2 regions of the Billgrantia sulfidoxydans genome follow, and region 2 is predicted to be linked to the other one. Evidence: predicted binding sites of a transcription regulator. Region 2 holds the regulator's gene; the other holds the start of a gene.
What was found. Region 2 encodes LexA, which represses DNA repair genes until DNA is damaged. Its sites were predicted from a motif close to TACTGTNTANNTANACAGTA; they were not measured.
Positions count from the first base shown of each region.

Region 1: recN (DNA repair protein RecN) is a predicted target of LexA. The motif match lies at 7,728-7,747, and genes of this name have one in related genera.

Region 1 covers NZ_CP053381.1:4,259,805-4,269,940, forward strand. Annotated here, with positions in the region: gene HNO51_RS19805 (MBL fold metallo-hydrolase) at 1-1,256, shown strand, start outside; gene HNO51_RS19810 (DMT family transporter) at 1,253-2,167, opposite strand; gene HNO51_RS19815 (DUF2218 domain-containing protein) at 2,164-2,445, opposite strand; gene HNO51_RS19820 (HNH endonuclease) at 2,621-3,565, shown strand; gene dnaJ (molecular chaperone DnaJ) at 3,637-4,788, opposite strand; gene dnaK (molecular chaperone DnaK) at 4,894-6,825, opposite strand; gene grpE (nucleotide exchange factor GrpE) at 6,946-7,575, opposite strand; gene recN (DNA repair protein RecN) at 7,792-9,468, shown strand; gene fur (ferric iron uptake transcriptional regulator) at 9,549-9,995, opposite strand; gene HNO51_RS19850 (outer membrane protein assembly factor BamE) at 10,068-10,136, shown strand, end outside.
Region 2 covers NZ_CP053381.1:2,031,200-2,041,335, forward strand. Annotated here, with positions in the region: gene mobB (molybdopterin-guanine dinucleotide biosynthesis protein B) at 1-369, shown strand, start outside; gene moaC (cyclic pyranopterin monophosphate synthase MoaC) at 427-1,236, shown strand; gene moaE (molybdopterin synthase catalytic subunit MoaE) at 1,245-1,709, shown strand; gene moaA (GTP 3',8-cyclase MoaA) at 1,693-2,706, shown strand; gene HNO51_RS09520 (H-NS family histone-like protein) at 2,860-3,150, shown strand; gene HNO51_RS09525 (ribonuclease J) at 3,270-4,853, opposite strand; gene purU (formyltetrahydrofolate deformylase) at 5,097-5,951, shown strand; gene HNO51_RS09535 (energy-coupling factor ABC transporter permease) at 5,973-6,644, shown strand; gene dinB (DNA polymerase IV) at 6,649-7,698, opposite strand; gene lexA (transcriptional repressor LexA) at 7,835-8,482, opposite strand; gene HNO51_RS09550 (TetR/AcrR family transcriptional regulator) at 8,681-9,346, shown strand; gene HNO51_RS09555 (L,D-transpeptidase) at 9,348-9,866, shown strand; gene nagZ (beta-N-acetylhexosaminidase) at 9,976-10,136, shown strand, end outside.

The sequences.
Region 1 (10,136 bases), 2.2 Mb from region 2:
GCAACAGCCTGGCACTGGGCGAGGTGCTGGCGCTGGAGGGCGACATGCTGCGACTGCTGGCGCCCGCGCTGAGCGCCACGCCCCGCCGGCTGGTGATACGCGACGCCGTTCGTCGTCGCGAGGGCGGCCTCGGTACCGCCGCGCACGTCCCATCGCCACGCACGTCACCGACATGCCGCGAGGAGGAGCCGGCACTTACCCCGGCACTGGACGAGCAGTTCATCGGCCCGCGCCCGACGCTGCGCCTGGGCAACATGCGCGCCACGCTGGTCAACGGCGTGTTCGGCGACCCGCTGCTGCACCTGCGTCTGCGCCACCGCAAGCGCAGCCTGCTGTTCGACCTGGGCGATCCCGGCCGGCTGCCGGCACGGCTGGCCCACCAGGTCAGCGACGTGTTCGTCAGCCATGCCCACGCCGACCACATCGGCGGCTTCCTGTGGCTGCTGCGCTCACGCATCGGCGACTACTCGCCCTGCCGGGTCTACGGCCCGCCCGGGCTCGCCGGCCACCTGGACGGCTTTCTGCGCGGCATCCTGTGGGATCGGGTGGAGGAGAAGGCGCCCCGCTTCGAAGTCTTCGAGCTGCACGGCGAGCGCCTGGCACATTACCGCCTGGTGGCAGGCCAGCCGATGAAGGCGCTCTCCCCGCGCGAGGTGGACGCCGGTGTGATCCACGCCGAGCCCGGCTTTCGCGTCAGAGCGACCACCCTGGACCACGGCACTCCGGTACTGGCCTTCGCCTATGAGCCGGAAACCCAGCTCAAGGTGCGCAAGGAGGGGCTCGAGGCCCACGGCTGGGCGCCGGGACCCTGGCTCGGCGAGCTCAAGCAGCGCATGCTGGAGCGCGATGACGCGGGCGATATCGCGCTGCCCGATGGCAGCCGGCGCCCGGTCGCCGAGCTGGCGGAGCTGCTGCTGTTCTCGCAGCCGGGCCAGCGCCTGGTCTACGCCACCGACTTCGGCGACACCCCCGAGAACCGCGAGCGCCTGCGCTCGCTGGCCCAAGGCGCCGAGGTGCTGTTCTGCGAGGCCTCGTTCCGCGAGGATCAGGCCGAGCAGGCCCGGCGCACCGGCCACCTGACCGCCCGCGCCTGCGGCGAGATCGCCGCCGCGGCCGGGGTCGGCCAACTGGTGCCGTTCCACTTCTCGCGCCGCCACATGGAGGACGTGCAGGCGCTCTACGCCGAGATTCGCCGCCACTTCCCGCGGCTGGCCGCCACGCCTGGCAGCGAGCCGGATACCGAGGCACTGGATTAGCGCGCTTGAGCCCCTTTGCCATCCTGACGCAGCAGCAGGCCGATGGCAGCGAGCACCAGCGCGCTGCCCGGCAGCCAGTGCCAGCCGATCTGCTCGGGTGCGGTGGCGAACAGCAGCAACATCGAGACGAACGGCACCATGTAGCCGTAGGCGGTGACGGCGCCGGGCGTGAGTACCGCCGTGGCACGCTGCATCAGCCAGAAGGTGAGCGCACTGGAGAAGAGCCCGAGATAGATCACCAGGGTCAGGTCCTGCCAGCGCATCGCTATGAGCTGGCCGGCGGGCTCGATGGCGAGACCCAGCAGGCCGATGGCGAGCCCGCCCAGACCCAGGCTCCAGAAGGTGCGCACCGCCGCCGATTCGGGCAGCCACTCCCGCGCCAGTCCCCACTTGCTGAGCACCGGATAGAGCGCCGACGACACGCAGCCGAGGAAGAACACCGCCTCGCCGATGCCCAGCTGCATGGCTTCGCCATGACGGCGCGCCTCGGCAGCGGCGAGCCCCAGCGCGCCCGCCGCGCCCAGCGCGAGAATGGCCGGCAGCTGCCAGCCCGGCCGCTCGACGCGAAAGCCTAGCCCCAGCAGGTAGGCCAGCAGCGGCACGGTGACGTAGAGGGTGGCCATGGAGAGCGCGGTGGCATGGTGGGCGGCCCAGAACATGGCACCGAAGAAGCCGGCCAGGCACAGCCCCATCAGCGTGTAGAGCGGCAACACCCGCCAGGGCGGCAGGAACTCGGACGAGCGCCGCGCCAGCCACCACAGCCCGGCGCAGGCAATGGCGAAACGCAGAGCGGTGAGCGACAGCGGAGGAAGCTTGCCCATCAGTTCCACGGCGGGAAACGACAGCCCCACCAGCAGCGCCCAGAGCAGCATGCCCAGATGGGCCAGGCGCGGTGATATCGGCGCGCTCAATTTTCCCAGACGATGGCCAGGTCCTCGTCGCCCGCCATGCGCTGCAGGTGGGAATCCACCACGCCCTCCAGGCGATCGAGGGTCTCCTCGTCCAGCGCCTCGATGGCCACCAGCAGCTTGCCCGGTGCCACGCGCATCACACAGGAGCCCTCCTCGAACGCCACGCGGCTCTCCTCCTCGCCCTGCTCCACCTCCAGCTTGTGCGCCCAGTGCTTGCACAGCCGGCTCATCAGCCTCGCCCCGGACTCGGTAGCGATCTCGGCACGCGACATCGGCATAACAACGATCTCCCTTCGCATTGAAGTTAACAGACTAAGACGCCGGGGCGGGTTGGCGCCAGACCCGCGGTGCAGGGCTACACGAAACGATTGGTTCGATTAGTTGACTCCTTGCAACCCGGCCGACGTGGTAACTTGATTTCAGAATTGCATGGGGAGAAAGGAAGACAATGAAATGCTCGACGCACTTGCCTACCTAACTCGCTTGAGAGTTGGGCAACGCCGGGGGCATCCGGCACCCAACAAGCCTTGCTTGTTATTAGCGATCATCTGCGAAATCCAGACTGGCCATGTCGCATCGAACCGGGTCATCCTCGACGCCCGCTTGTTGGCGCGCTACCACGATATCTACGAAGTGCTTACTGGCGAGCGGCACAAGGCCAGTGCCTGGCTTCCCTTGTGGCACCTTCGCAGCGACAAGGGACCATCTGGGAAACTCTGGTCACCCGAATATGCGGAAAAGGTTGCTGGACTGGCAAGCCAGCTCGGCCAACCGAAGTCCCTCAATCAACTCTTGGAGCGCTTCCGCTCTGCGCGGCTCGATCCCGTGCTCTTCTCGGCGCTACAGGACCGACAGTCGGCCGATGAGGCTTGCGCCCTGATCGCTCAATGCTATCTAGCATCGGATCCGACGGCCTACGAAGACCTCCTGACCTACCTTGAGACGGCGCTGGCCAGCGGCGAATATGAGAAGCATCCCGAGCGGCTGAAGGGCAATATCCAAGAATCACACAAGAAGTATGCTCGCTCCGTCGCCTTCCGCTCCTTGGTACTGGAGGCCTACGACTACCGATGCGCAGCCAGCCGGCTGCGCTATATCACTCCGGATTACCGCTACCTGGTGGAAGCGGCCCACTTGATACCTTTCTCCGAGAGCCAGGACGACCGTCCCGTCAATGGCCTGGCTCTGACCCCCAACCTGCACTGGGCAATGGATAATCACTTGATCGCCCCTGGTCCCGACCATCGCTGGCACCTTAGTCCCACGGTTGATCCCTTGGTGGCCGACAACCGCTGGCTCTGGGAGCTGGACGGACTACCTTTGGTGTTGCCCCGGGATCCGCAGCGGCAACCGGCCAGAGAAGCCCTGGCCTGGCGACTAGATCATCTGGAGCGCTGAGCCACGACATAATAAGGCCCCGACATCTGGGGCGATGCCGGGGCCTTGTTAGCATGAGAAGCAGGAGCCCTTTACGGCTTCATGTCCTCGAAGAACTTCTTCACGCCGTCGAAGAAGCTGGTCTTCTTCGGCGAGTGGCTGCGGCTGTTGCTGCCGTCGAGGCTCTCCTGGAGCTGGCGCAGCAGTGCCTTCTGCTCCTCGTTGAGGTTGACAGGTGTCTCCACCACCACCTTGCACAGCAGGTCGCCGGGGGGGCCTCCGCGTACCGGCTTGACGCCCTTGCCGCGCAGGCGGAACAGCTTGCCGGTCTGGGTCTCGGGCGGGATCTTGAGCTTGACCCGGCCGTCCAGCGTGGGCACCTCGAGTTCGCCGCCCAGGGCGGCGTCGACGAAGTTGATCGGCACCTCGCACTGCAGGTGCTTGCCGTCGCGCTGGAAGATGTGGTGCGGCTTGATCGCCACCTGCACGTAGAGATCGCCCGGCGGGCCGCCGTTGATGCCCGATTCGCCCTCGCCATTGAGACGAATGCGATCGCCGCTGTCCACCCCGGCGGGGATCTTCACCGACAGGGTGCGGGTCTCGCGCGTGCGGCCCTCGCCGTGGCACTTGTGGCACGGCACCTTGATGTGCACGCCGCTGCCGTGACAGGTCGGGCAGGTCTGCTGCACGGCGAAGAAGCCCTGCTGCATGCGCACCTGGCCGTGGCCGTTGCAGGTGGGGCAGGTCTCCTTGGTGGAACCCGGCTCGGCACCGCTGCCGTCGCAGCGGTCGCACTCCACGTGGCGCGGCACGCGGATATCGACCGTGGTACCGGCGACGGCGCTCTCGAGATCGAGCTCGAGATTGTAGCGCAGGTCGCTGCCGCGCTGCGGGGCATGGGGGCTGCGCCGGCCACCGCCGCCGCCGAAGATGTCGCCGAAGACGTCGCCGAAGATGTCGCTGAAGCCGCCGGCGCCCGCGCCGCCGAAACCGCCGCCACCGAAGCCGCCGGCCTGGCCGTCGACCCCGGCATGGCCGAACTGGTCGTAGGCGGCGCGCTTCTCGCCGTCGGAGAGGATTTCGTAGGCCTCGGACACCTCACGGAAGCGCTCGGCCGCCGTGTCATCGTCCGGATTGCGGTCCGGATGGTACTTCTGCGCCAGCCGTCGGTAGGCCTTCTTGATGTCCTTCGTGTCGGCGCCCCGCTCGACGCCGAGCACCTCGTAATAATCGCGTTTGGACATGGGTCCATGCGCCTCCTGGTCTAGGCAGATCTGCCCGATCCGCGGAAACGGCAACGCGGGAGTCGTCCCCCCGCGCTACCGTCGTCCGTGGCATCGCCTTGGCGATTACTGCTTCTTCTGGTCGTCGTTGACTTCTTCGTACTCCGCGTCGACCACGTCCTCATCCGGCTTGCCATCGCCCCCGGCCTGCTCGCCGCCGGCCTGCTGAGCGGCTTCGGCCTGCTCGGCGTACATCTTCTGGGCGAGCTGGCCGGACGCCTCGGTCAGCGCATCGAGCTTGGCCTGGATGGCGTCCTTGTCGTCGCCCTTGAGCGCCTCTTCCAGCTCACTGATGGCGCTTTCGATGGCCTGCTTCTCCTCGTCGCTGGCCTTGTCGCCGGCCTCGCTGAGGGTCTTGCGCGAGGCGTGGATCATGCCGTCGGCCTGATTGCGCAGCTGGACGAGTTCCTCGAACTTCTTGTCCTCGTCGGCATGCGCCTCGGCGTCGCGGACCATCTGCTCGATCTCCTCATCCGAGAGCCCGCTGGAGGCCTTGATGACGATCGACTGCTCCTTGCCGGTGGCCTTGTCCTTGGCCGAGACGTTGAGGATGCCGTTGGCGTCGAGGTCGAACGCCACCTCGATCTGCGGCACGCCGCGCGGCGCCGGCGGGATGTCGGCCAGGTCGAAGCGGCCCAGCGACTTGTTCTGGCCGGCCTGCTTGCGCTCGCCCTGCAGCACGTGGATGGTCACGGCGGTCTGGTTGTCGTCCGCGGTCGAGAAGGTCTGGGTCTTCTTGGTCGGGATGGTGGTGTTCTTCTCGATCAGCGGGGTCATCACGCCGCCCAGGGTCTCGATCCCCAGGGTCAGCGGAGTGACGTCGAGCAGCAGCACGTCCTTGACGTCGCCGCCCAGCACGCCGCCCTGGATCGCCGCGCCCACGGCCACGGCCTCGTCCGGGTTGACGTCCTTGCGCGCCTCCTTGCCGAAGAAGTCGGCCACCTTCTTCTGCACCAGCGGCATGCGGGTCTGGCCACCGACCAGGATCACGTCGTCGATCTCGTTGGCGGACAGCCCGGCGTCGGCCAGCGCGGTCTTGCACGGCCCCATGGAGCGCTGCACCAGCTCCTCCACCAGCGACTCCAGCTTGGCCCGGGTCACCTTCACGTTGAGGTGCTTGGGCCCGGTGTTGTCGGCGGTGATGTAGGGCAGGTTGACGTCGGTCTGCTGCGCGCTTGACAGCTCGATCTTGGCCTTCTCGGCGGCTTCCTTGAGGCGCTGCATGGCCAGGTTGTCGCCGGAGAGATCGATGCCGCTGTCGGCCTTGAACTGATCGACCAGGTAGTTGATCAGCTTCATGTCGAAGTCTTCACCGCCGAGGAAGGTGTCGCCGTTGGTGGCCAGCACCTCGAACTGGGTCTCGCCGTCGACGTCGGCCACCTCGATGATCGAGATGTCGAAGGTACCGCCGCCCAGGTCGTACACGGCGATGGTCTTGTCGCCGCGCGCCTTGTCCATGCCGTAGGCCAGCGCCGCCGCAGTGGGCTCGTTGATGATGCGCTTGACCTCGAGGCCGGCGATGCGCCCGGCATCCTTGGTGGCCTGGCGCTGGCTGTCGTTGAAGTAGGCCGGCACCGTGATCACCGCCTCGGTGACGGTCTCGCCCAGGTAGTCCTCGGCGGTCTTCTTCATCTTCTTCAGCACTTCGGCGCTGACCTGCGGCGGTGCCAGCTTCTTGCCCTTGACCTCAACCCAGGCGTCGCCGTTGTCGGCCTCGACGATGCCGTAGGGCACCATCTTGATGTCCTTCTGCACCACGTCGTCCTTGTAGCGGCGACCGATCAGGCGCTTGATGGCGTACAGGGTGTTCTGCGGGTTGGTGACCGCTTGGCGCTTGGCCGCCTGCCCCACCAGGATCTCGCCATCATCGGTGTAGGCGATGATGGAAGGCGTGGTGCGGGCGCCCTCGGCGTTCTCGATCACCTTGGCGCTGTCGCCGTCGAGCACGGCCACGCAGGAGTTGGTGGTCCCCAGGTCAATACCGATGATGCGTCCCATAGGAAATCCTCGAAAATTCGTTTGCCTTGAATCATCTCAGCGGCAGCTGCCGCGGTTGACGTCTATCTGGGGGGCGTGAATGCGCTTTTCAAGCCCCACCCCCGTTTTCATCCGCTCGGCTCAGCCGGCCGCCTGGCTGACCACGACCATGGCCGGGCGCACCAGGCGACCGTTGAGCGTGTAGCCCTTCTGCACCACTTCCATCACGCTGTTGGGCTCGAGCTCGGGATTGGGCACCATGGCCATCGCCTCGTGATACTGCGGGTCGAACGGCTCGCCGGCAGGGTCGAGCCGCTCGACGCCGAACTTGGCCAGCACGTCCTGCTGCATCTTCAGCGTCATGGCCACGCCCTCGCGGTGGGCTTCGCTGGCGTCGTCGCCCATGGCCTCGAGCGCCTTCTCCAGGCTGTCGACCACCGGCAGCAGCTCCTTGACGAAGCGCTCCAGGGCGAACTTGCGCGCCTTCTCGGCCTCCTGTTCGGCGCGGCGGCGTACGTTCTGCGCCTCGGCGGCAGCGCGTAGCGCCTGGTCCTTGGCCTCGGCCAGGCTCTGCTCCAGCTCCTCGACCTGGGCGGCCAGCATGTCGGCCTCGGGATTGTCGCTCACCGTCGCCGGCTCCTCGGCGGCGACGGACTCGTCATCGTCAAGGCCGACCGCGTCGTCCAGCTCGCCTTCCATCGGCTCCGGCCGGGCCTCCTCCTCGCGCCGTTCCAGCTCGTCGTCAAGCGGGGTCTGGGGTTCTTTAGCCATGCGCATCTCCTGAAGCGTGGTTCGGCCATGCGGCCGCAACGGTTTCGATTGGGCGAAAGCCTGGTCTGCCGCCTATATGGGGGCCCTGCCCGCAATCTCAAGAGACCCGCGAGGCTCATGTGCCAGAGGAAGCGTTGAGCGGCAGTCTCGACTACTGTATAAAAACGCAATACCGTGTATGGATATCCAGCCCTGTCGCGGCTACCGGGAGGCCCCATGCTGACGCAGCTTGCCATTCGCGATTTCGCCATCGTCGATACGCTCGACCTGGAACTTGCCGGCGGCATGACCGCCATCACCGGGGAGACCGGGGCGGGCAAGTCGATCCTGCTCGGCGCCCTGGGGCTGTGCCTGGGCGAGCGTGCCGATGCCGGCAGCGTGCGCCACGGCTGCGAGCGCGCCGACCTCTCGGCGCGCTTCGACATCGCCACGCTGCCCGCCGCCCGGCGCTGGCTCGAGGAACGCGAGCTGCCCGCCGACGACTGCCTGCTGCGCCGCGTGGTAACCGCGGGCGGCCGCTCGAAGGCGTGGATCAACGGCCAGCCGGCCACGGTGGCCGACCTCAAGGCGCTCGGCGAGCATCTGGTCGAGATCCACGGCCAGCATGCCCATCAGCTGCTGCTGCGCGAGGAGACCCACCTGCGCCTGCTCGACGATTTCGCCGGCAACCGCAGCGCCGTCAACCAGCTCGGAGAGACCTTCCGCCGCTGGCAGTCGGCCCGGCGCCGCCTCAGGCAGCTGACCGAGAGCGGCGACGAGGTGCAGGCGCGCCGCCAGCTGCTGCGCTATCAGGTCGAGGAGCTCGACGCCCTGGCCCTGGGCGAGGAGGAACTCGCCACTCTGGAGCACGAGCAGGAGCAGCTCGCCCACGCCGAGGAGACGCTGCGCGAGGCGCAGTTTGCCGCCGAGTGCTGCGACGGTGACGAAGGCGGCGTGCTGACGCTGCTCCACCAGGCCACCCAACACCTCGACCCGCTGCCGGGCAGCGACCGAGGCGCGCTGGCCGAGGTGCTCGCCATGCTGGGCGAGGCACGCATCCAGATCGAGGAGGCCGTGCGCGAGCTCAACCGCTTCGCCGACGCCACCGAGCTCGACCCGGAGCGCTTGGCCTGGGTGGAGTCGCGGCTGGGCGAGGTGCATCGCATCGCGCGCAAGCATCACGTGATGCCTGAAGAGCTGCCCGCGCTGCATCGCCGGCTGCAGGCCGAGCTGGCGGGCCTCGAAGGGAGCGAGCATGACCTCGAGGCGCTGCGCGCCGAAGTGGAGGCCCTGCGCGACGGCTGGCGCGAGCGGGCGCGCACGGTCGGCGAGGCTCGCCGCCAGGCGGCGGGAAAATTCGGCAAGGCGGTGCAGGAGCAGCTCGCCTTCCTGGCCATGGGCAAGGCACGCTTCGAGGTGGAAGTGGAGGCGCGGCAGTCGCCGCAGCCGGACGGCATGGAGGCGGTGCGCTTCCTGATCAGTGCCAACCCCGGCCAGCCGCCGCGGCCGCTGGCCAAGGTCGCCTCTGGCGGCGAGCTGTCGCGCATCAGCCTGGCGATCCAGGTGGTCGCGGCACGCCACTCGACCATACCCAGCCTGGTGTTCGACGAGGTCGACGTGGGCATCTCTGGCGCCACCGCGGAGATCGTCGGCCAGCTGTTGCGCCGGCTGGGCGAGAACGGCCAGGTGATGACCGTGACCCACCTGCCTCAGGTGGCGGCCCAGGCCCATCATCACCTACACATCGAGAAGCGGGCCAAGCGCGACTCCACCCTGACGCGCATGGCGCTGCTCGACGAGGCCGGCCGGGTCAGCGAGCTGGCGCGCATGCTCGGCGGGGTCAACCTCTCCGACCGCACCCTGGCTCACGCTCGAGAGATGCTCGATGCCAGCCAGCAGGGCGCCGCCCACTAACCCGCTCCAGCCTCTTAACGCAAGCGGCCCCGATCGAGGATCGGGGCCGCCATGGCGCTGATTCGGCACTCACCCACGCCTCACTTGCGCGGCGAACCCTCCTGGCGCGTGGCATTGGAGCCGCGCGGACGCACGTAGAGCACCAGAGCATGATCGACGAGTTCGAAGCCGTGCTCCTCGGCAATCTCCTGCTGACGGCGCTCGATGGTCTCGTCGAAGAACTCGATGATCTCGCCACTGTCGAGGCACACCATGTGGTCGTGGTGCTCCTCCTGGGAGATCTCGAACACGGCATGGCCGCCATCGAAGTTGTGGCGAATCACCAGGCCCGCCGACTCGAACTGGGTCAGCACGCGATAAACGGTCGCCAGGCCGACGTCTTCCCCGGCTTCCAGCAGGGTCTTGTAGACATCCTCAGCGCTCAGGTGATGCTGACCCGTGGCATTCTCGAGGATCTGCAGGATCTTCACTCGCGGCAGGGTGACCTTGAGGCCCGCCTTGCGCAGTTCATGGTTCTGGTCGGCCATGTTCGCTCTTCGCAGTATCAGGTAGGGTCGGGTATGATCGACCGAATCCACGATAGTGAAGAACGGACACAAATGCAAAAGCTGATCAAAACCCTCCCGCTCGTCATCGCCCTGACCGTCGTCAGCGGCTGCGTCTACAAG
Region 2 (10,136 bases):
GCCGGTGCCGCGCCGATGTTGGTTGCCTCCCGTGCCAGGTGGGCCATGATGATGGAGACCCCTGGGTTGGAGGAGGCCGACCTGGCGCAGCTGATCGAGACAGTGCGCGGACAGGATCCCGACCTGGTGCTGGTGGAGGGATTCAAGGCCTGGCCCCTGCCCAAGCTGGAGCTCTACCGCGAGGAGCTCGGCAAGACACTGCGCGTGGCGGAGGATCCCTGGGTCAAGGCGGTGGCCAGCCAGCCACCCGTCAGCGTACCGGCCGGTGTCGATTGGCTCGACCTGGGCGATCTGGAGGCCATTGCCGAGTGGGTCAGCGCCTGGCCGGCGCGCTGGCCGTCGGAGCGGGCGCCGCGCTGCCTGGCCTGAGCGAGCGTCCGCTTGCCACGAACCGCATTCGATCAACCGATACCGAGGCTGCTTCACATGAGTCTGACCCATCTCAACCAGCGCGGCGAAGCCCATATGGTCGATGTCGCCGACAAGGCGGAGAGTCGCCGTGAGGCAACCGCTTCCGGCCACATCCAGATGAAGCCCGCGACGCTGGCGCTGCTGGTCGAAGGCGGGCTGCCCAAGGGCGACGTCCTGGCCACCGCACGTATCGCCGGCATCCAGGCGGCCAAGCGCACCCACGAACTGATTCCGCTGTGTCATGCGTTGCCGCTGTCGAAGGTAACGATCGATTTTCATGTGGACGAGGAGAACGCCCGGGTCGAGGTCATTGCCTCATGTCGCCTCAATGGTCGAACCGGCGTGGAGATGGAGGCTTTGACGGCGGTGTCGGTGGCCTGCCTGACGCTCTACGACATGTGCAAGGCGGTGGACAAGGACATGGAGATCGGCGCCATCCATGTCGATGCGAAGCGTGGCGGAAAGTCGGGCGACTACCAGCGGCAACCCAGTGCCGCGACGACGCCGATCGTTACCGGCCAGGGCGCCGTGGGACAGGTCTCGGTGGGTACCCGCTGCGATATCGACTCTCCCTGCGTCAGGGTGAAGTTCCTCGCCGAACTGCGCGAGCGGCTGGGGGTCAGCGATCTCACCCTGCCGCTCGATACCCTCCCCAGCACCGATGTCGGCGGACTCAAGAATGCACTGGTGAAACGGGATTCGCGCTTTGCGCGCCTTGGCGAGGGGCGGGTGCTGTGCGCCGTGAACCAGGTCATGGCACTGGACGCGACGCCGATCACCAACGACGATGAAGTGGCATTTTTCCCGCCGGTAACGGGAGGCTGAAGGTGACGATCCGAGTTCAGCAGGCCGCCTTCGATGCCGGCAGCGAACAGCGACAGCTGCTACAGGGGCGTTCGGACATCGGGGCTGTGGTCAGCTTCACCGGGCTGGTACGCGACTTCAACGAGCGTCCCGACGTGAACGCGCTGACGCTGGAACACTACCCGGGCATGACCGAGGCCGCGCTAGGCGATATCGTGGCCGAAGCCGAGTCACGCTGGCCGCTCCAGGGCGTGCGCCTCATCCACCGGGTTGGCCGTCTTTCCCCCGGTGACCCTATTGTCCTGGTGGTGGTGGCCAGTGCCCATCGACGTGCGGCCTTCGAGGCGTGCGACTTCATCATGGATTACCTCAAGACTCGCGCGCCTTTCTGGAAAAAGGAGCACAGCATCACCGGAGATTACTGGGTTGCCGAGCGTGAGTCGGACCACCGCGATGCCAGCCGCTGGGAGAGCGAAAATGACAAATCTTCCTGAGACCTTGCCTTCGGAATTGGTCGACGGTTTCGGTAGGCGGGTTCGCTATGTACGGATCTCCGTCACCGACCGCTGCGATTTCCGCTGCGTCTACTGCATGAGCGAGGAGATGACCTTCCTGCCGCGTGCGCAGATCCTGACCCTCGAAGAGCTGGGCATGGTGGCGCGGGCGTTCGTCGAGATGGGCGTGGAGAAGATCCGCCTGACAGGCGGTGAGCCCCTCGTGCGGCGGGGTATCGACCAGCTGATCGAGCAGACCAGTGCGCTTCCCGGGCTGCGCGACCTGGCCATGACGACGAACGGGGCGGGGCTCGTCAAGCACGCCAGGCGTCTGCGTGAGGCCGGCCTGGGTCGGCTTAATATCAGCCTGGATACGCTCGATCCCGAGCGTTTCCGACGGCTGACGCGCACCGGCGACCTGACACGCGTACTGGAGGGCTTGCAAGCGGCCAAGGAGGCCGGTTTCGCGCAGATCAAGCTCAATGCCGTGATCCTCAAGGGGCGCAACGACGATGAGGTGCTCGACCTGGTCGAATTTGCCAGAGCCCAGGGGGTCGACCTGAGTTTCATCGAGGAGATGCCGCTGGGGGATGTATCCGATCACTCCCGTGCCGAGACCTTCTGCTCGAGCGATGAGGTCAAGGCAGTGATCGAGCAGCGCTACGAGCTGATTCCCACTGCCGAGTCGACACTCGGGCCATCGCGCTATTTTCGCATGGCCGATAGTGCCAGCCGTATCGGTTTCATTTCCCCGCACAGCCACAACTTCTGCGCCAGCTGCAATCGCGTGCGTGTCACGGCCGAAGGGCGGTTATTGCTCTGCCTGGGCAACGAGCACTCGGTCGATTTACGCGCCGTGCTGCGCCAGCACCCGGGCGACCTCGATGCCTTGAAGCGGGCTATCGTCGCGGCGCTGCCGCTCAAGCCCGAACGCCACTATTTCACCACCGACGGTGACGTCCAGATCGTTCGCTTCATGAACATGACCGGCGGCTGAGCGCCTGCAAGAAGGCGGCTATTCCGCGTTCTCTTTCCCGATTATCCTCCTCGCGTTCGCGTGGACTTTTCTTGCCAATTCGGCAAATCGGCATATACTTTTGACGAGTGAGCCTTAGGGCTGACTCGTCGTTTTCTTGCATGGAGGAGGCCAATGTCCAGCGAAACCCTGGAGCGTATCGCCCGTAACAAGAACGTGGCTCGTGCCGCGGCTCGCCAGTTGAGCATGGAGCAGCTGCACAAGCTCTCCGATGTGATCGGCGAGGTCATCGAGCAGAAAAATGAAGAGGAGAAGCTCCGCAAACAGGAAGAAGCGGACAAGGAAAAGAAACTGGCTGAGATCCGCGAGGCCATGAGTGATGCCGGTCTCTCCGTGGAAGATCTCGTAGGGGAACAGCCGCGCCGCCGGCGTGGTCGTCCGCCCAAGAATGCCAGCGGTTCGTGATCCGGTCGGACCCGAATCGTCTGCTCGCGCAACGCGGGTCGGGGGAATGCATGAGGCGTCACCCCCGACCTGTTGACCACATCTTGCCCCGCCTCGGGCCGGTCATGGTCCGGTGGGAATCAGCGGTAGGCCGGTACCTCCACGGGGATCAGCTGGAGGTGAACGTCCGGTAATTGGCGAAGGTGCTGTCCCAGCCAGGAGGTAATGAGAGGCTGCAGGGCGGTACGGAGTTCGGCCAAGGTTTCCGCCTCGACTTCTTCCAGGCGCTCGTCCAGCCATTCGGTGAAGCTCTCTTCGTCCATGGCGCTGACTCGATGCGCGTCCATCATCAGGCGTCCGATACGTGTCCATCCGGTTCTCGTCGAGGCGACCGACAGGGCGAGGTGCAGGATGCCGTGGCGCGGCGAACCATGCTCGGCGGTAAGCCCCGGAAGGGGCGTAACGGCATTCTGGCTGACGATGCAGGGTCGCTGAGGGTGTCTCGATTCCAGCGTCAGCCCCTCGCCATCGAGGCGAATCAAGTCGCCATTGACCGGCGCCAGGGGGGCCTGTATTCCCATCGCTTCCGCCACCTCCTGGTGCGCCTGCTGGTGACGACGCTCGCCATGTACCGGCAGTAGATGACGTGGCTTTATCCAACCATAGAGGGTGCGCAATTCGTCCTGGGCGGGATGGCCTGAGGCGTGAAGTTCGGGGTGGTTGAATTCGTCCCACACCGCCACGTCGAGATGACTCAGGGCATGCTTCAGGCGCTCGATCTGGCGCTCGTTGCCGGGAATCGCCTTGGCCGAGAAGAGAACGGTATCGCCTGCCATCAGTTCGAAACTGGGATGCCGGCCGTTGGCCAGCCGGCTGAGGGCGGCGCGTGGCTCGCCCTGGCTGCCGGTGGCGATGACCAGGACTTCCGTCGGAGGGAGATAGCCAAGATCGCTGGTCGGTACCAGCGCCGGCATGTCGTCCAGGTAGCCGAGGCCTCGGGCTACCGCCACCATGCGCTCCATGGCCCGACCCATCAGGCTGACCCGGCGCCCGCAGCGCTCGGCGGCTCGGGCCACGGCCAGCACGCGGGCCAGGTTGCTGGCGAAGCAGCTCACCACGACGCGCCCCGTGCACTGGGCGAGGCGGTGTTCGAGCGCCCTGGCCACTTCGCCTTCGCTGCGCGAGTGCCCCGGCATGGGGGCGTTGGTGGAGTCGCCGACCACCAGGTCCACCGGCGCCAGGGCACGAAACAGTGCACCCTTGACCGGTGGGCCGATCAACGGCTCCGGGTCGAGCTTCCAGTCGCCGGTATGCAGCACGCGGTAATCGCCGACGGCGATCAGCAGGGCGCAGCTCTCGGGGATGGAGTGCGTCAGCGGCAGGTAGCGCAGGGTGAAGGGGCCGTTCTCCAGGGCTTCGCCAGGCTCGATCACACGGATGGCGTCGACGGCGAGGCCGCGCTCGTGAAACTTGGCCCGCAGCAGGCCGGCCGCCAGCGGAGTGGCGTATACGGGACATTGCCACTTGGGCCACAGCCAGGCGGCAGCGCCGATATGATCTTCGTGTCCATGCGTGATGATCAGCGCCGAGGGGCGGATGTCCAGCGCCTCGGGCGTCTCGAGACTGGGTACCTGTAGCGGGGAATCCGGCAAATCCTGGCGAATCATCATGCCGCAATCGACGGCAATCCAGTCGTTCTCATGCCCGTAGAGCCCCAGGTTCATGCCGATCTCGCCGCAGCCCCCCAGTGGCAGGAAGTAAAGCGGGGAGCGGCGGCGGGGACGAATCGTGGCGTGAGTCGAAGGCATCGGCAAATCTAGACCAGACAATGGAAACTTCACTATACGGATCGTCGCGACCCTCCACAATGCGATGCCGGTGGCGTGTGCGGGAGCAGGCGTGTCGCGGGTCTGCCGAGTTCGCTACAATGCGTGCTCTTCGAACACCGCTCCGTACCAGGTTGGCCCATGTCCCACTATTATCGACTCGTCGTTTCCTGCCCCGACCGCCGCGGCATCGTGGCCCGCGTCTCCGGTTTCATTGCTGGTCACGGCGGTTCCATCACGGAAGCCAGCCAGCACTCCGACCTTGAGGCCGGACGCTTCTTCATGCGCTACGAGATCCTGGCCGACTCCATCGGCATGACCGCCGCCGAGTTGCAGGAGGCCTTCGAGCCTGTGGCGCGGGAATTCGACATGGAATGGGCGCTGCGCGATACGCGCCGTCGGCCGCGGGTGGTGCTCATGGTCTCGCGGGAATCCCACTGCCTGGTCGACTTGCTGTACCGCTGGACGGCCGGTGAGCTGGAGGGCGACATCGTCGGTGTGATCTCGAACCATGACGACATGCGCAGCATGGTCGAGTGGCATGGCCTGCCCTATTACCACGTACCGGTTGGAGCCGATGACAAGAGCGCAGCCTTCGCTGAAGTCGAGCGACATGTGGAGGCAATGGAGGCCGACATCGTGGTGCTCGCCCGCTACATGCAGATCCTGCCGCCGCGGTTGTGTGAGCGCTATGCCGGGCGGGTCATCAACATCCACCACAGTTTCCTGCCGTCGTTTGCCGGGGCACGGCCCTATCACCAGGCCCACTCGCGGGGCGTCAAGTTGATCGGTGCCACCTGTCACTACGTGACCGAGGAACTGGACGCCGGGCCGATCATCGAACAGGACATACACCGCGTGAGCCACTGCCACACGCCGCAGGACCTGGTGCGCTTCGGCCGCGACGTGGAGAAGGCGGTACTGGCGCGCGGCCTGCGCTGGCATCTGGAGGACCGGGTGCTGATACATGGCAACAAGACCGTCGTCTTCGCCTGATCCCTGACTGGTAGTGCGGCAATGACCTTTTCCGAGCCGATTCTGGCCCCCTGGCTGCTGATCGCATGCGGGCTGATCTCGCTGACGGTGCTGGGCCTGGCGCTGGTGCAGCGCCCTTGGCAGCCGCTGCTGGCCGACCACGGCCTGCAGCATCGCTGGCTGGCGGCCAGTGTGGCCGTCGTGCTGCTGTGGCAGCTCAGGGCCCAGTCGGTCGATTGGCTGGCGCTGCAGCTGATGCTGACGGCACTGCTGACGCTGGTCTTCAAGGCGCCGCTGGCACTGGTGACCAATCTGCTGGCCAACCTCTCGCTGGTCGCGTTGGGCAAGGCAGGCTGGCCTCTGCTCGGCGTCAACGTGCTGATTACCGGGTTGGTGCCGGTCCTGGTGATGGTGTCGATATGGCGCATCGTCGATCGCTACCTGCCCGACAACCTGATGATCTTTCTTTTCCTGTGCGGCTTCTTCGGTGCAGCGCTGGCGACGCTGGGCACGGGGCTTGCCGGTCTGGGGCTGGTCATGCTCGGTGCTACCGACCCGGATGCCGTCCATCTGGCCAAGGAGTACGCCCTGTTCCTGCCACTGCTGATGCCGTCGGAGGCCTTTCTCACCGGCATGCTGCTCAGCGTGCTGATGGTCTATCACCCCGACTGGGTCGCCACCTTCAACGACCACCGCTATATCGATACCAAGTGAATCTTTAAAACGGCAGGCTGAGCTGGCGCCGAGCATCGTCCGTCACCAGCCTGACTCCTACGCCGAGCAGCCGTACCGGGCGCGCGCGACGCGCCCAGGCCTGTTCCATCAGGGCAGCGAAATTTTCCAGGTCAGGCAAGCCGCCTCGTGAGTCGAGGGTGGTGAGGGAAAAGTCGTCGAAGCGTACCTTGACGAAAATGCCGGCGACGGGCGGATGCCCGTGGCGGGCGAGCCGGGCGTCGAGGCGCTCGCACAGCGGTGCTAGCTCGGCGTAGCAGAGCGCGAGCTCGGGCAGGTCGCTGGCGAAGGTGGTCTCCGCGCTCACCGACTTGCGTTCGCGCTCGATGCGCACCGGCCTGTCGTCAATGCCTCGCGCGAGTTCGAACAGGCGTCGGCCGAACTTGCCGAACTCCTGCAGCAGGCGTTCCAGCGGCATTGTCTGCAGATCGCTGCAGGTGTCGATGTCGAGCGCCTGCAAGCGCTTGGCCGTGGCCGGGCCGACGCCGTGCAGCTTGGTGACCGGAAGTTGGCGCACGAAGTCGTCCACCTGGGAAGGGGAGATGACGGTCAGGCCGTCGGGCTTCTCCCAGTCGCTGGCGATCTTGGCCAGAAACTTCGACGGGGCGGCGCCTACCGACACCGTGATGCCGACGCGCTTCAGGCACTCCTCCTTCAGCCAGCGTGCCATCCAGGTGGCGCTGCCCGAGAAGCGCGTCACCTCGGTGACGTCGAGAAAGGCCTCGTCCAGTGACAGCGGCTCCACCAGCGGTGTCAGTTCGTGGAAGATCGCCGATATCTGGCGTGACGCTTCGCGGTAGCGGTCGAAATCCCCGCGCAGCAGAGTCAGGTGGGGGCACAGCCGCAGTGCCCGCGCCGTCGGCATGGCGGAGTGAATGCCGTAGGCACGGGCAGGGTAGTTGCAGGTCGCGATGACCCCGCGCCCCTCCGCACTGCCACCGATGGCCAGCGGTACCTCACGCAGCGCCGGGTTGTCACGCATCTCCACCGCGGCGTAGAAGCAGTCACAGTCGGCATGCAGAATCTTGCGGCTCATGGAGATTCGCCAGGACGTCGGAGCTGAGCGAGCGAAGGCCAGACAAGGCAAAAATTGGCGAAAAAGCGGAGTTTGCTGTTGCAAATGAGCATTTTAAGCCAATTTTTAACGCCGTATGGCCAAGCGCAGCCAGCTCTTACCCCAAGGCTTGGCCGTTGCCGCCGCGAATGACCCCCACCCCAATCCCCTCGATCTCGAGTTCTTGGTGGCGCAGATCCACCTCTATCGGAGCGAAGTCGGCGTTCTCGGCCTCCAGCACAACGCGATGACCCTGGCGATGAAAGCGCTTGACCGTGACCTCGTCTTCCAGGCGCGCGACCACGATCTGGCCGTCGCGCACGCGATCGGTGCGATGCACGGCCAGCAGGTCGCCCTCGAGGATGCCGACGTCCTTCATCGAGAGCCCGCGAACCTTGAGCAGGTAGTCGGCGCGAGGCGTGAAGAAATCCGGGGGCAGGGGGCAATAGCGGTCGATGTGCTCGGCGGCGAGGACGGGGCTGCCGGCAGCCACTTCGCCGATGATCGGCAGCCCCTCGCCGCTCGGCTCACTGACGATGCTGTCGGCTTCCTGAGCCGGCAGGCGTATGCCGCGTGAGGTGCCGCGTATCACCCTGATCACGCCCTTGCGTTCCAGTGCGCGCAGGTGCTCCTCGGCGGCATTGGGCGAGCGGAAGCCCAGCGCTCGGGCGATCTCGGCCCGCGTGGGGGGGTAGCCGAATTCGTTCATGGTCTTGACGATGAAGTCATAGACGTTTTGCTGACGCGAAGTGAGCGGGCGTGTCATGGCGAACTCCAGAGGCGTGAAGGCCGTATTGGTCAAGTATACAGCATGGAAGCCCATACAGTAAAAGGCAGCGTGCGGGATCGCGCGGCGTTCGTAAATCGTTTAAAACGCTTCTGGCTGTCGTGACATTGAGCCGTGCATCGTAATGGCGTAGACTTTTGTAATGTTTAAAACAGTCGTTTCCAGTGGGAACTGATCATGGCCCAGACCGATACCGTCACGCGCATCCTCGACACCGCCGAGGTGCTGTTCGCCGAGCGCGGCTTCGCCGAGACCTCGCTGCGCACCATCACCAGCAAGGCTCGCGTCAACCTCGCCGCGGTCAACTATCATTTCGGCTCGAAGAAAGCGCTGATCCAGGCGGTCTTCTCACGCTACCTCGACCCCTTCACGGTGCGCTTCCACCATGCCCTCGACGAGCTCGAGGCTCAGCATGCCGGCAATGTCATCCCGCTGGAGGTGCTTCTGGAAACCATGGCTCGCACCGTGCTTGAGGTGCCGGCCGAGAAGCACAGCCTCAAGGTGTTCATGAAGCTGCTGGGGCTTGCCTACAGCCAGGCCCAGGGACATTTGCGTCGTCACATCCAGGAAGAGTACGGCAGCGTCTTCACCCGCTTCACCGACCTGGTGCGCCGCGCCACCCCGGAGCTTCCCGATGCCGAGCGTTTCTGGCGCCTTCACTTCGTCCTGGGAACGGTGATCTTTACCCTCTCGGGTCTCGACGCGCTGCGCGACATCGCCGAGAAGGACTACCACGAGCATGTTTCGGTGCGCGACTTGATTCGTCGCCTGCGCCCTGTGGTGGTCGCCGCAATGAACGCCCCTCTGCCGCCGCCTGCCGCGCAGCCGGCCAGGGCGAGCTGACATGCATACTCCGCGGCTGGAGGCGTTGCCGCCCCGGGACGGGTGCTGGTTCGAAGTCGACATCGGGCGCCAGTGCCTGGTCCAGTGGCAGGGCGACAGACGCCTGCTGGAGTGGCCCGTATCGACGGCGTTGGCGGGAACGGGCCAACGCGAAGGCAGCGGCTGCACGCCGCTCGGTTGGCATTACGTCAGGGCCGCCATCGGCCATGGGCAGCCGCCGGGTACCGTTTTTCGTGGCCGGCGTTCCACCGGCGAGGTCTATAGCGCGACGCTGGCCGCCGCCCACCCCGGGCGCGACTGGATCCTGACCCGCATCCTGTGGCTGTGCGGACTCGAGCGGGGTATCAATCGCGGCGGCGACGTCGATTCCCAGAGGCGCTATATCTATCTACACGGTACGCCGCCGGATCAGCCGATGGGGGTGCCCCGTTCGCATGGCTGCATCCGCATGCGTGACCAGGCGCTGCTGGAAGTCTTCGCGCTGGCACTGCCGGGCACTCCCGTCTGGCTGCACGAGTGAGCTAGGAAGGAAGCGCCGTTTCCGGTACGGTTCTTACCGCACCGATGGCTGTTGCCGTAGACGGCTTTGGTCTAGAATCAGCTCCCTTTCATGCCCAAGGACTCCGATCATGACCCAGACCCTCGGCCCGGTGATGCTCGATCTGGAAGGCACCGCATTACGCAAGGAAGAGCGTGCGCTGCTCAAGCGCCCCGAAGTGGGGGGCGTCATCCTGTTTTCTCGCAACGTCGAGAATGCGCGGCAGGTGCGGGAGCTTTGCGATGCCATACG